Regions from separate parts of the Sporosarcina sp. P20a genome, predicted to be linked through region 1. Evidence: riboswitches for the same ligand, from Rfam matches in the RefSeq annotation. Region 1 holds a riboswitch; each other region holds the start of a gene.
The links. Region 1 has a riboswitch for cobalamin ahead of CSV72_RS10050 (DUF4430 domain-containing protein). Riboswitches for the same ligand answer to the same signal wherever they lie in the genome.

Region 1 (3,209 bases):
TGTCATATCAGGATCAGCTGCGTCTTTTGCATCTAATGAAAGCGAAAATCCGCCCTTTTCTTTTTCTTGCTTTAACAATTGTTGCAACGCTTTCTCTTTCGCTGTGTTATTCCATGTTCCTACATCTTGTCCGCGCTTCTCACCTGTATCTAAAGCGAGCATCGCCCAGGCGTGTTTATTTATAGCACCAATCGATCCATCTGCCTTTTGTTGTGCTGCTAGCTCTGCATAAAGATTTCGTTTAGTTGCCCATGCAGTAGATGGATCTTTTCCTACTGCTAGCAAACCGAAGATATAGCGAATATGAGCCGTATCTGATTCATCTTTCTGTAATCCAGGATCTTTAGTAAGCCAATCCGGCAATTGTGAACTAGACGCACCCAATGCAACCAATTCCGTCCAACTAATTCCAGGCACATTCCGTATGAAATTAGCCTTATTATATCTCTCCACTTCATAGAAACGTAACGTATCCGCAAGCATATCGTCTACCGTACGAATAATTTCTGGTATAGACGGAGTATTATACGCAGTAGTTTTTACATTAGACTGCACTGCTTTAGAAAGTCCAGTTATGGATAACACTTCATTTGGTACTTCACCTTGCAAAGGTAGAAGTACTTTTTGGTTACTTTCAACCGTAACAGAGCCAACTGTTAGAACTCCATTACCTATAGTCCAGTTACTAGCGTCTGAAGCGGCTTCCGTAAACGTGTCTCCACTTAATGTGAGTTCAATAGTCGGATCCTTGTCCCCGACTTTCAACTTCGTAATGGATTCAAGAACTGCATTGCGTTTATAGAAAATGTGAATCTTATCATTTTCATTGACTGCGTTATCAATTAGTGAAGTAGATGATCCTTCATTAACATCAACAACCCACTGATCACTGCCATGTAAGCTTCCATTTTGAACGTTGTTAATCGATACAAAATTCTCTTTCGCTTGATCCAACTCGTAAGGAATATTTTGTTCTTTTAGCAACTGTTCAACCACTTGTACAATCGTACTGCCTGTTTCGAAAGTTACTTCAGTATCTGAAAGAATCGGTGCATCTAACCCATCGATGTTCACGTGGGCTGCAGGTTGCTCTGCTATTAAAGCAATTCGATTCCAAACAGAATTTCCCGCTTTCATGTCTGCAAGCGCAAGCAATACTTGTTCTGTTGCCATTAAGTTCGCTCTCGGATCTTTAGCTTTCCACTTATAAGAGCCATCTCCAAACTGGAAACCTTTTATTGCATCTACTACTGTCTGATCGCCTACATGCCAATTTTCTGCTAGTACATTTTCATTGACTGCAGCTAGACCCCAAATCGCTGTCGCTGTGGAGTTGGCATTATCACCCATTCCAATTTTACCAGGTGAATTAAATCCACCAGTGGTTAAATCTAATTGTCTAGCTCGTAATAAGTTCTTCGTTCTCTTAATAGCTGCATCTGCCGCCTCTTCCCCTTGATAGTTCGACAAAGCAATCATGCCCATACCTGTCATATCTGGGTCTGAATCCGGACCGAAGAATGAATATCCGCCATCTTCATTTTGGTTATCGATTAAAAACTGGAGTGCTTTTTGTTTCTTATCCGCATTCCACTCGCCTAAATCGGCACCTAGACGTTCGCCTGTATCCATCGCAAGCAAAGCCCACATATGTTTATTAATGCCGCCAAATGAGCCTGTCTCTTCATTTTGTTGTGACGCCAATTCTACATAAAGATTCCGATTCGTTTCCCATGCATCAGCTGGATCTTCGTTCATTGCAAGTAATCCGAAGATAAAGCGAATATGCTCTGTGCCATGATGTATAGGTTCCAGATTACCTGGATCTTTTCTTTGCCAATCTGGTAATTTCCACTTACCATCATTCAGATCTTCACCTGCCGCGTAAAGTCCGACTAATGTTTGCCATGAATCCAATTTCATTCCTTTGTTTTTATAAAACTGAACGGTTTTAGCTAGTAATTCTTCCACATCTGTCTGCTCGACAACTGTTCCTTTTGTATTCTCTACACCTGTATCCACCGCTTGTACTGTCGGGGTTACAAACGACAATACCAACATCAAACTTAGCAACACAGATAATATCTTACTTATTCGACTACCATTCCTCAACGACTCCTACCCCCTATTTTTTTCAATAAAAAAATCCCGCCTCCGGAAAGAGACAAGGATGGATGGATGCGTGTTTAGACATACATAATACAACACAACATACATACCTTTTTCCGGAAGGTTGTAAGCATGGTATTATGGTAAGTCTCCTGACTTTTGGATACAAACGCAACTTCACCCTTCCCAGTACGAATACCAGTGGTTGTCTGAAGTCACTTTCCAATTACAGTGGCCGGACCGTCCAGGATTTTCACCTGATTCCTTTTTAAGTCTTGCAAGCTAGCAAGACACCAAAATACGCTATAAACTACTATTAATCATAAGGAGTCGACATAACAATTGCAATAGCAAGATTTTTGACGTGTAAGGTGTTTTCCAAATTCCTATAATTGACCAATTTATTCCTGTCCTATCTTGACTATCTTTTCAGACTATGTAACGATAAGAGATGGATAAACACTAGGGGTGCTTTAGCTGAGAGAGGCATTCGCCTTAACCCTTGAACCTGCACTAGATAATGCTAGCGGAGGGAAGTGGACATATGACGGATTTCGACCGTACTATGCAACCGCTTCGCACATAGAAGTGGTTTTTTTTGTGTGTATTTTTTGAGGAAATGAGAAGTGGTAATCATATGACTACTAATGTTTTAGAATTTACGAATGTATCCTTTCATTATCAAGCAACGAACGCTTCGAAACCAACTGCTATTTTCGATCAAGTCGATTGGCATGTGAATGAAGGCGAATTTGTCAGCATCATTGGACCAAGCGGATACGGAAAAAGCACGTTGTTCCGACTCATCACGGGTCTTGAGAATCCTGACAGTGGAGAGATTTCATTGAACGGAGAAGCGACAGCAAAGCGGTTAGGCAAAGTCGGTTATATGCCGCAGCAAGACTTACTCATGCCATGGCGAACCATTCTTGAAAATGTTCGACTGCCACTGGAACTTCAAGGAAGTACACCTTCATCAGATGAAATTATCCAGCTACTCGCTGATTTCGGATTGCCTGGAGAAGAAAACGCCTACCCTGGAAATTTATCAGGCGGGATGCGACAACGTGTTTCCTTTTTGCGAACAATCTTAACAGGTT
Region 2 (3,209 bases), on a different contig from region 1:
GACATCGTCTTAGTTGATATCCCTGACCTCTCCAATCCGACAAAAGGTAAAGCACTGGATCTTCTTCAGACAAGTCCTGTGCAACAGTTCAACTCCCGTATTACAGGTACTTCAAATTACGAGGATATTGAAGGTGCTGCAATGGTTATCATTACTGCAGGCATCGCGCGTAAACCAGGCATGAGTCGTGATGATTTAGTTGCGACCAATGCAAAGATTATGCGTTCTGTTTCTGAACAAGTGAAACGCTATGCTCCAGACAGTATCGTGCTAATTTTAAGTAACCCAGTAGATGCGATGACGTATGTTTGCTATAAGACAACTGGCTTTCCTAAAAATCGTGTAATCGGACAATCAGGTGTGCTCGATACTGCACGATTCAATACGTTCATCTCAGAAGAATTGAATATTTCTGTAGAAGATATTTCGGGCTTTGTTCTTGGTGGGCACGGTGATGATATGGTTCCACTTGTGCGTTATTCGTATGCTGGTGGCATTCCGTTGGATAAAATCATTTCGAATGAACGACTAGAAGCAATTGTGGAGCGTACTCGAAAAGGTGGCGGGGAGATCGTCTCTTTGCTAGGTAATGGTAGTGCGTATTATGCACCTGCTGCCGCTTTGGTGGAGATGGCTGAAGCAATTATCAAAGATAAAAAGCGAATTATGCCATCTATCGCTTACTTAGAAGGCGAATATGGATATCAAAATATCTACTTAGGTGTGCCTACTGTTCTTGGGGGCAATGGTATTGAGAGTGTAATTGAACTTCCGTTAACAGAAGACGAACAAAAAGCACTCGATCATTCAGCTGACTCTGTCAAAGCAGTCATCGAAATTTGTGAAAAACAAATGTCGTAATAACTACTGATCTCTCTAAGTCGTAAAGTGGACTTAGGGAGATGTTTTTGTATATAAAGAAGTTTTTTAGGCACATTTCAGTCGATGAATGATAAAGAAGTCATAGGTTAATTTTAAAAACTAACAAAAGTTAATAGGAAATCATCGCTTATTTATTTACATTTATTTATTTACGTGATACAATAAAAAGAATTAACTGAATAATAGAGTGTGCCTTTATATACTAGCTCGGAAATATATAAAGAATTTATTTTCTTTGGCTCTCCAAATGTAAGCGCTGTCAATCAGCCTTTTATAAATAGAAGCTTAGAAAATGTTCTTTAATTCCCCGACATGGCATATACTATGAAAAATACAAAGTCCAGGAGGTAATTATTATGAATAACAACACCTATCAAAGCAATTCATCATTACCAGAGCAAAACGAGACGTTCTATTTGATCACAGGCTACTCGGAGAATGGTTTCATCCACGGAATCACATGGGAAGAAGCATATGTTCAAGGATTGGCGGAGTGTGGCTGTTTATGCGAACAACAACTAATGTAAATAATGACGAAAGCTCGATACAGGGTGCCTAGCAAAAAAACGATTGTGGATGTACTCACAGTAGTTTTCTGCATAGGCACCCTGTTTAGTTATGTCTTCGTTCTTATTGAAAACAAACGCTACCACTCTCTATGTTATCCATGATAAAATGAAGTCAATCAAATAAATGAGTTTGCACGATGCGCTGGTACCTATCAAGGTATAAAAGGGAATCCGTAAACCGGAGCTGTCCCCGCAACTGTACACACGGACGACCGCTAGAATTAGCCACTATGGAGACATGGGAAGGCATTGGCGGAAGGATGAAGTGAAGCCAGGAGACCTGCCACGTATCGTCAAAGCGACACTTTCTTCGGGGGTTGAGGAGTGGAAGCAAAAAAGGTATCTGTATCTATGCATTTTTGTATGGAGTGTATTCAAGTTGCCTGAATTTGTTTCCTCATTCACAACTATTGCAATCATCTTGCCGAAGAGGCGGAATGATTGTTTTTTGTTGTTTACGAAAGGAGACTACGACATGAGAGTATTTGAACAGACAAAGGAACGAATACATGAACATGCGCTATTGCAGATATTGTATAAACAAGCAGAACAACGGCGTGGTAGACCTGTGTATTCAGGATTTCATCAAGTGGTACGGAAGCTGTTACAAGACGGATTATACGGTCAATGGATCTATAACTATTCGGCAAGTGAAATTAAATGGCTCGGCTTACAGATCGTAGCTGAACGCGATCGATTGATACCTTCTGCACAATTGCAGCAGTATATGAATGAATTTGTAACATCTGATTATTATAATCAGCGGATAGGACTGCCGCAGGAACGGCTCATGCTCATTGCAATGGCTGCGATGCAAAATGAAACTGTCCGGCGCTTGCAGAAAGTACAGGAAGCATATTGGATACTGAGCCATGGCTATGTGACTTTACCAGCAGAAATCATGTCGTTCTTTGGTAAGACGTTTTATCAGCGAAAGACGAGAGTACAGCAATATACTATGGATATTGCTGACGACAGAATTGAATCATTTTTATCAAGCAAGGTAAAAGAAAAGCATATACGTATACCTGATTATTTTATGGAACAAGTAAAAGCGTGCGGCTCTTGGCGTTTATTTGATGCTGAACAAGTAGAACGCAGTCTGGGATGTTCCCTTGGAGACTTTAACAGTGAAAGGTATTCTCAAACCATTGGCAGCTCCTCTATTACTCATAAAAAAGTCTCAGCCATTGGTTTGATGAAACGGCTGCTTGGAAGTGAAGGAATTGTAGTACATTTTCCCGATAAAGAACGACAGGAAAAAGCAGTATTATACTCGTATATTCAATTACCGTACGTAATGCAGGAAACGGAGTTGGAACGTACTTGTACCATACTTGTACGTTTACTAAACGGCATTGAAAGTATATGGGGGCATACTATAAAAATTGAAGTGGCAGGTTGGGAAACCGCTATAGCCGATCAGCAAATTGGTTTACATTCAGAGAAGGCCATTCTGTTTGTTGAAGAAGTAGCTGTAGAAATTAATCGGTACTTGGAGAATGCATCTAGTCAAAGTGGAATGCAAATACCTTTGCGCAAAGCGGCTTCGGTAATGCATCGTTCGATAAGTCAGGCGACAAAACAACAACAAATCGCGATGATTGACCGAATAACTGCAGAACAGCGCCATACCGATCAAGGCGGATCTGTCACGCTAGAGAAGTCTACAACCATTGAAACAGCAGAACTATTGCAGCTGCTCATAAAGGCATGGAGCAGTGGAGTTCCGGAAGTCCGACTTATCTGAATCTCCTT
Region 3 (3,209 bases), on a different contig from region 1:
AGCCAAGAGAACATAGAAAACTGCGGTCTATCACTGTCTTTCCCCAATCGAATCCTGCCGAGTGGACTGAATATCAAATAAACTGAGATGAAGAATAACATAGAAACTGTCAGTAAGTAATACCAGCCGAATGAATCAGAAATGAAGTTCCTTATAACGAGCGTGACAGCCTCAAAGTGATCGGGAGCAATTACACCATAACCGACAGCCAATACGACCGCTGCTAACGTAATATAAAATGTTGACGATACTTTTTTCATAGGTCCTCCTTTTGAATGTGGTTTGTGAAATGAGCTAAGTATATAATCGAAAAAGCACAATAAAATTGCACACATACACTTGACAATACCCATTTAGTCGCCCGTATAAACGCTAAATAAAAGGCGGTTTGTTGACAAAGTCATTACTAGTGAAAATAAAAAAGACGAGAAAAATTCCTTCTCGTCCAATATGTAAGTTGGTTCTGTAGTGCAATTCATTTACTTGCCCATAGTCATTAGCTTGTGCTTGTGCCAGTATACATGAAAGTTGAGGGTGATTTCCAGCTAGAAGAACAATTTCCTTTCATACATCAAGAACCATAGCCGTGTTATACTATAGAAACAAATGAAATGAGGAGGGGATTTTCGTGCAATATTCACAACCTAAGATGCTTCAGCTCGTAAAGCATAGCCCAGAGTTAAACAGGCGATTGAAAGAGATTATGAAAGAGCATGAGCTAGAGAAAAGCTTTGCACTGAAAGCACTTTATCATGCAGAAGTGAAAGACGGCGGAGTCTATCAGCGGGATTATCAGGAGCTGTAAGCATTCACTCACTTATATAGCACGTGATGAAATAAATAATATTCACGAAAAGACCGATGAGAGATTCTTTCATCGGTCTTTTATACTATTCTTTTGAAATAATAAAAAGTAGCAGGTGAGCATGTGATATACTAATGTAAAATTGAATAGAATATTTTGGTTCTTTACATTATTGTAAAGATGAAAAGGAAACAGGTGAGAATCCTGTACGGTCCGGCCACTGTAAATGGGAAATATCTTCAAAACACCACTGGTGAAATACTGGGAAGGTTGAAGATGTGATGATCCATAAGTCAGGAGACTTGCCAAAATACCATGCGTTACGCCTCCCAGGAAGAGGTATGCATAGTGTATTGGATGTAATAAGTCATTAACTGAAGTCCGCTTATACATAGTGCCCTTGTCTCTTTCTGGAGGCAAGGGCTTTTATACGTTCAATTACCAAACTAGGATAAGGGGGAAATCATTTGTTTAAGCGTTATGTATCTATCATTGCAAGTGTTTTACTAGCAGTAACGATGCTGTTACCTGCAACGAGTTCAGTTGCTTTAGCGAATTCGGATGTTCAACAAAGTAATATAAGCCCGCAAGCCGCTATTTCTACACCTTCTACCGATTCGAAGCGCGTGTCTGAAGCGATTGAGAAAGTTACAAAATATGTACTTAGTAAACCAGTATCTAGTGACTGGGTAGCCGTAGGATTAGCAAAAGCAGGAGTAGCGGTTCCAGCAAGCTATAATGAAGCGTTCAATCAACATATACAAAATCAAATTGTAGGGCAAGCCCGACTGAAAATAACGGATGCAGAACGTCTGACTATAGCCGCTGTAGCGATCGGTAAAGATCCTACGAATACGAATGGTGTCAATTTACTTGATAAAATTTATAACAGTATTGATGTAGCAAATACAGATACAATGATACGCCAAGGGACAAATGGTTTAATCTATGCATTAATTGCACTCGATACAAAAAATTATGAGATTCCGAAAAAAGCACGTTGGAATCGAGAGAAAATAGTGGCTGAGCTATTGAGCTATCAGCGCGAAGATGGTGCGTGGAGTTTGTCTACGAGTAGTACAGGAACAGCGAGCTATGATATGACTGCGATGGCGCTTATTGGTTTAGCTCCATACACTGATCAACCAGTTGTAAAGAAAGCTGTTGATCGAGCGGTCAATTATCTATCTGTCAATCAAGGTCCAACTGGTGGATTCGACGAAGCGTTCGTTGGCGGTATTTCAAGCGAAGCGACATCGCAAGTTATCATCGGTCTAACTGCTAATCAAATTGATCCACGTATACCGATGTTCACGAAGAATGGTATCAACTTAATTGACCACCTGTTGAGTTTCCAAACATCTGACGGTGGCTTCCAGCATACAGCAGGAGATAGCCGTTCGAACGCAATGGCAACGGAGCAAGCATTGCAAGCTTTAGTGGCATTTGATTTGTTCACGAAAGGCAAAGGTATATTGTACAACTTCACGGAAGTACCTGTCGTTCCGTCGCCAAAGCCAGATCCTGAACCAACACCGGATCCGAAGCCAGATCCTGAACCAACACCGGATCCGAAGCCAGATCCAAAACCAGATCCAAATCCAAAACCGAATCCAACTCCAACTCCAACTCCACAGTTTACGGATATTCAAACACACTGGGCAAAGGATTATATTAATCAAGCAGTGGAGCTAGGAATTGCGAGTGGCTATAAAGATCATACGTTCAAGCCGAATCAATCACTGACACGTGCGCAAGCTGTATCTATTTTAGTTCGTGCATTGGATTTGGAAACGGACAAGAAAGCGCCATTCCCTGATATACAAAAGTATGCTTCAAGTACACAAGCAGAAATTGCAGCTGCGTACCATCATGGTTTGGTTAAGGGAAGAGACGGCAAATTTATGCCCGCACAAGAAGTAACGCGTGCACAGATGGCGCTTATGTTATACCGTGCGTATGAAGTGAAGAATGGCGAAGTGTATAAGTTCGAAAAAATGGCGCCTTTCCGTGATATTCGTTCATACAATATGGAAGCTGTAAAAGCGATGAGCATGCTATATGATTTGAAGATGGCAAAAGGAGAGAATGGCAACTTTATGCCGAGTAACTCTACGTCTCGTGCACATGCTATGAAAATGTTAATAGAGTTTTTGAATACAAAATGATCACACAATCTTGCACCCGCGTGGTGCAAGATTGTCTGTCTTTAACGTGTAGTATTTTAAGGGAGTAGAGAGGGGAAGGGTTATGGGCAATGGAATACAGGCAATTCACCCTTTCGTGATGTTTTTTTATTATAGTTGCCTTGGCTTTTTTGCAATGTTCTTCAATCATCCGATCTTTTTACTAGCCGGCTGCCTGGCATTAATTGGGGTCAATTTATCACATGACGGTGGACAAG
Region 4 (3,209 bases), on a different contig from region 1:
CGTTCTTCACCGAATAATAAAGCGTTCAATTCACGGCGATTGAGCCACAGCATGAATGAGCCGATGATGAAAAACGGTAGTACCATTACAATATAATTCCAACCGCGCATCGATACGCTACCAAGCAGCCAACCGACAATCTGACGGAGTTCTTCTTGCGTTAACGCAATCATCAGCGACAGTACGGAACCGAGAAATGAACCAAATATGATTCCTGTTAAAATAATCGTTTCCATTTTCATTGACCGATCGACGAGACGTGCAAAACCGATCACTAGAAACATCGTCACCGCGGCACCAATCATACTAAATACGGGTAAGGTGAATGCGCCAAGAATCGGTAGTGAAATACCAAAAAAGAGTGTGATCACGGCGCCGACAGAGGCACCGGATGACACTCCGAGGGTGTAAGGATCAGCTAATGGGTTTTTCAATAGCCCTTGGAAAGCGGCTCCTGAAATAGCCAGTGATGCACCGACGATTCCTGCCAGCAACACACGCGGCATACGGATCTTCCACAAAATATTACTCGCAGTCGCATCCGATTGATTCCATAGCGTCTCTATTGGTATTTTCACTGTACCGATCGATACGCCGAGCCAGATCGCCACAAGCAATGTGGCAATCGACACGACATAGGCGAGAGCGGTTTTATTCACCGAATACCTCAGGATAGACTGCTTTCGCAAACAATTCTAATCCATCAGCTAAACGTGGACCTGTACGGCTTGTAATATCTTCATCCAGTTGAATAACTTGATCTTCTTTGACCGCAGTCACCGCATCAAACCCGTCACGCGTTTTAATATTTTCTACGACGTTCGGAACATAGCTATATATAGCTAAAATCACATCCGGATTTTCATCTACAATTGTTTCAGGGCTGATCATAATCCAGCCTTCTTCTGTCACGATGTTTTCAGCGTGGATCATATCCAAGAATTGCTGAGGGAATGTCCCTGTTCCTGGCGTATAGATTTCAGGTGCATCGGAGTTTTCAACAAACACGCGCTTCTTGTCCGTGATGTCCGCTGCTTTCTTCTCGATATCCGCAATTTTTGTCTTCATATCTTCAACGATTTGATTCGCTTCCACATTTTTGTCCATGACTTTACCAATCAATTCAATTGTTTCATATGTCTCATCAAAAGTTCCCGCATTCGGTACGACGATTACCGGGATGCCTGCGTCACGAATTTGTTTCAAACCTTCTTCATTCGAACCCATCATCATTTCATGTGCAAATACCGCTTCCGGCTGCAATGAAATGACTTTTTCCACGTTGACCGTAAAGTCCCCTACTGTATCAAGATCCGCTACTTCCTCAGGAAAGTCATCGTTTTCTGTTACTGCGATAACTTGATCACCTGCATCAATACCGAATAAAATTTCCGTGTTGCTTGGAATTAATGAAATGACAGTTTCCGGCGCTTGTTCAAATGTAATTTCTTCACCGGTTGCATCTGTCAACGTGTATGGATAACTCGTTGTATCCGTTGATTGTTGTTCTGTTTTCGATTCTTCGCCAGACTGATTTTCATCTGCCGGTGTTTCTTCTTTTTTACTGTCGCTTCCGCATGCTGCAAGTAGTAGTACCGCGATCATTGCTGTCAGCATCAGTTGCCAAAACTTCTTCATGTGTGTTCCTCCTCTAATATGTGTGGTGCATTACGCAAGCCGCAGACATGAAAAAAACCTCCGATAGTTCGAAGGATTAGGTGGGATGAAATCAGCGCATGATTTCTTCCACTGTACCTATCCTCGTAGGTTGCCGCGGAACTTCATTTTCTAAAAAGGCAGGTGACCTGGCTTGTGCATCGCACTTACAGTGGCGGGACCGCATCGGATTTGAACCGATTTCGCTTTTCATCTCAAGTTTCGAGAACCTTTTCAGAAGATATGTAATTATGACTTATTATAGCGATAATAGCGGTGGTTGTACAGGGGATAGGAGGAGATTGAAACGTGTTTGGGAGTGAGGCTCCAGCAGGGGGACGCTTTCCGGAGGGCCTTGGTTGAGCCAACCAGGTCGCTTTGCTCCCTTTGGTTGTCTCATCTGTCAGGCTGATCCTCCCGGAGTCGCCCCCTGCTTCCGCCTCACTCCTTACTTTTTGTTGTGTTGGCAGGTTGAACCGCTTTTAAGTTGTTGATGCGTCTAGGGCCATTGGAACTTTTTGGACATATTCATTTTTTCAACAAGATAAGTACGCAACGCATCAATTACATCCCCTACTCGATATGACAAGAAAACACGAGGTGTGCCCTTGAACTTCACTTTCACACTCAAGAAAGGACACCAGTGAAGCGAAGTGCAAGGCGGCGACTCGGGGAGGATCAGCTCGACAGGCTAGACAACCAAAGGAAGCGCAGCGACCTGGTTGGCTTGCCGCGAGCCCTCCCGAACGCGTCCGCCTGGAACGTAGCGTAACGGTGCTTTTCCTCTCACAACCTTAGAAAACAATTGCTTGTAAGCTCTTGAACTTCATTCTCTAACTCAGAAAGGAACACCAGTGAAGCGAAGTGAGAGCCGTTACGGAGGACGGCTTTTGCTCTTCCCCTTCCCCCTCAAAAAGCGAAAGCAAAAAAGCCAAGCAGTAAACCCGCTTGGCCATTTTCAACATATTACATTCTTTCAGGTGCTTTAACGCCAACCAGTTTCAACGCGTTGGCAATCGTAGTTTTAGTTGCTGTAATCAAAGCCAAACGCGCTTCGGAAAGATCTTTGTTTTCCGGATCGAGCACTTTATTAGCATTGTAGAAACTATGGAATGTAGCCGCGAGTTCCTGGATATATGTTGTCACCCGGTGTGGTGCGCGCATGCGAGCTGAGTCGCTAATTAGTTTCGGGAAGTCTCCGAGTTTCTTTAGTAGCTCTAGCTCTTTTTCGTCTTGCAATAGCGTGACGTTGTCTGTTGACGCTTCTACGTTCTGTTCTTTTGCCTGACGCAAGATTGAGCAAATACGCGCGTGCGCATATTGTGCGTAGTAGACAGGGTTTTCATTGGATTTGGATACTGCCAAATCTAGATCGAAGTCCATTTGTGCGTCGCCTGAGCGCATCGCGAAGAAATAACGTACAGCATCTAGGCCGACTTCTTCTACAAGTTCACGTAGTGTGACCGCTTTTCCTGTTCGCTTGCTCATCTTGAACTTTTCTCCGTCTTTATAAAGCTGAACCATTTGCGCCACTTCTACTTCAAGCGTATCGC

Region 2: another riboswitch for cobalamin. It lies ahead of CSV72_RS09760 (hypothetical protein); the one in region 1 lies ahead of CSV72_RS10050 (DUF4430 domain-containing protein).
Region 3: another riboswitch for cobalamin. It lies ahead of CSV72_RS05870 (S-layer homology domain-containing protein); the one in region 1 lies ahead of CSV72_RS10050 (DUF4430 domain-containing protein).
Region 4: another riboswitch for cobalamin. It lies ahead of CSV72_RS13340 (ABC transporter substrate-binding protein); the one in region 1 lies ahead of CSV72_RS10050 (DUF4430 domain-containing protein).

What each region holds. Positions count from the first base shown of each region.
Region 1 is NZ_PDYT01000010.1:45,424-48,632, reverse strand. It holds gene CSV72_RS10050 (DUF4430 domain-containing protein) at 1-2,112, opposite strand, end outside; cobalamin riboswitch at 2,235-2,422, opposite strand; TPP riboswitch at 2,564-2,661, shown strand; gene CSV72_RS10045 (ABC transporter ATP-binding protein) at 2,747-3,209, shown strand, end outside.
Region 2 is NZ_PDYT01000009.1:82,524-85,732, forward strand. It holds gene mdh (malate dehydrogenase) at 1-861, shown strand, start outside; gene CSV72_RS16745 (hypothetical protein) at 1,239-1,409, shown strand; cobalamin riboswitch at 1,577-1,753, shown strand; gene CSV72_RS09760 (hypothetical protein) at 1,927-3,201, shown strand.
Region 3 is NZ_PDYT01000003.1:60,210-63,418, reverse strand. It holds gene CSV72_RS05880 (glycine betaine uptake BCCT transporter) at 1-260, opposite strand, end outside; gene CSV72_RS16860 (hypothetical protein) at 629-805, shown strand; cobalamin riboswitch at 946-1,129, shown strand; gene CSV72_RS05870 (S-layer homology domain-containing protein) at 1,273-2,973, shown strand; gene CSV72_RS05865 (energy-coupling factor transporter transmembrane component T) at 3,056-3,209, shown strand, end outside.
Region 4 is NZ_PDYT01000020.1:24,512-27,720, forward strand. It holds gene CSV72_RS13335 (FecCD family ABC transporter permease) at 1-659, opposite strand, end outside; gene CSV72_RS13340 (ABC transporter substrate-binding protein) at 652-1,638, opposite strand; cobalamin riboswitch at 1,779-1,905, opposite strand; gene argS (arginine--tRNA ligase) at 2,623-3,209, opposite strand, start outside.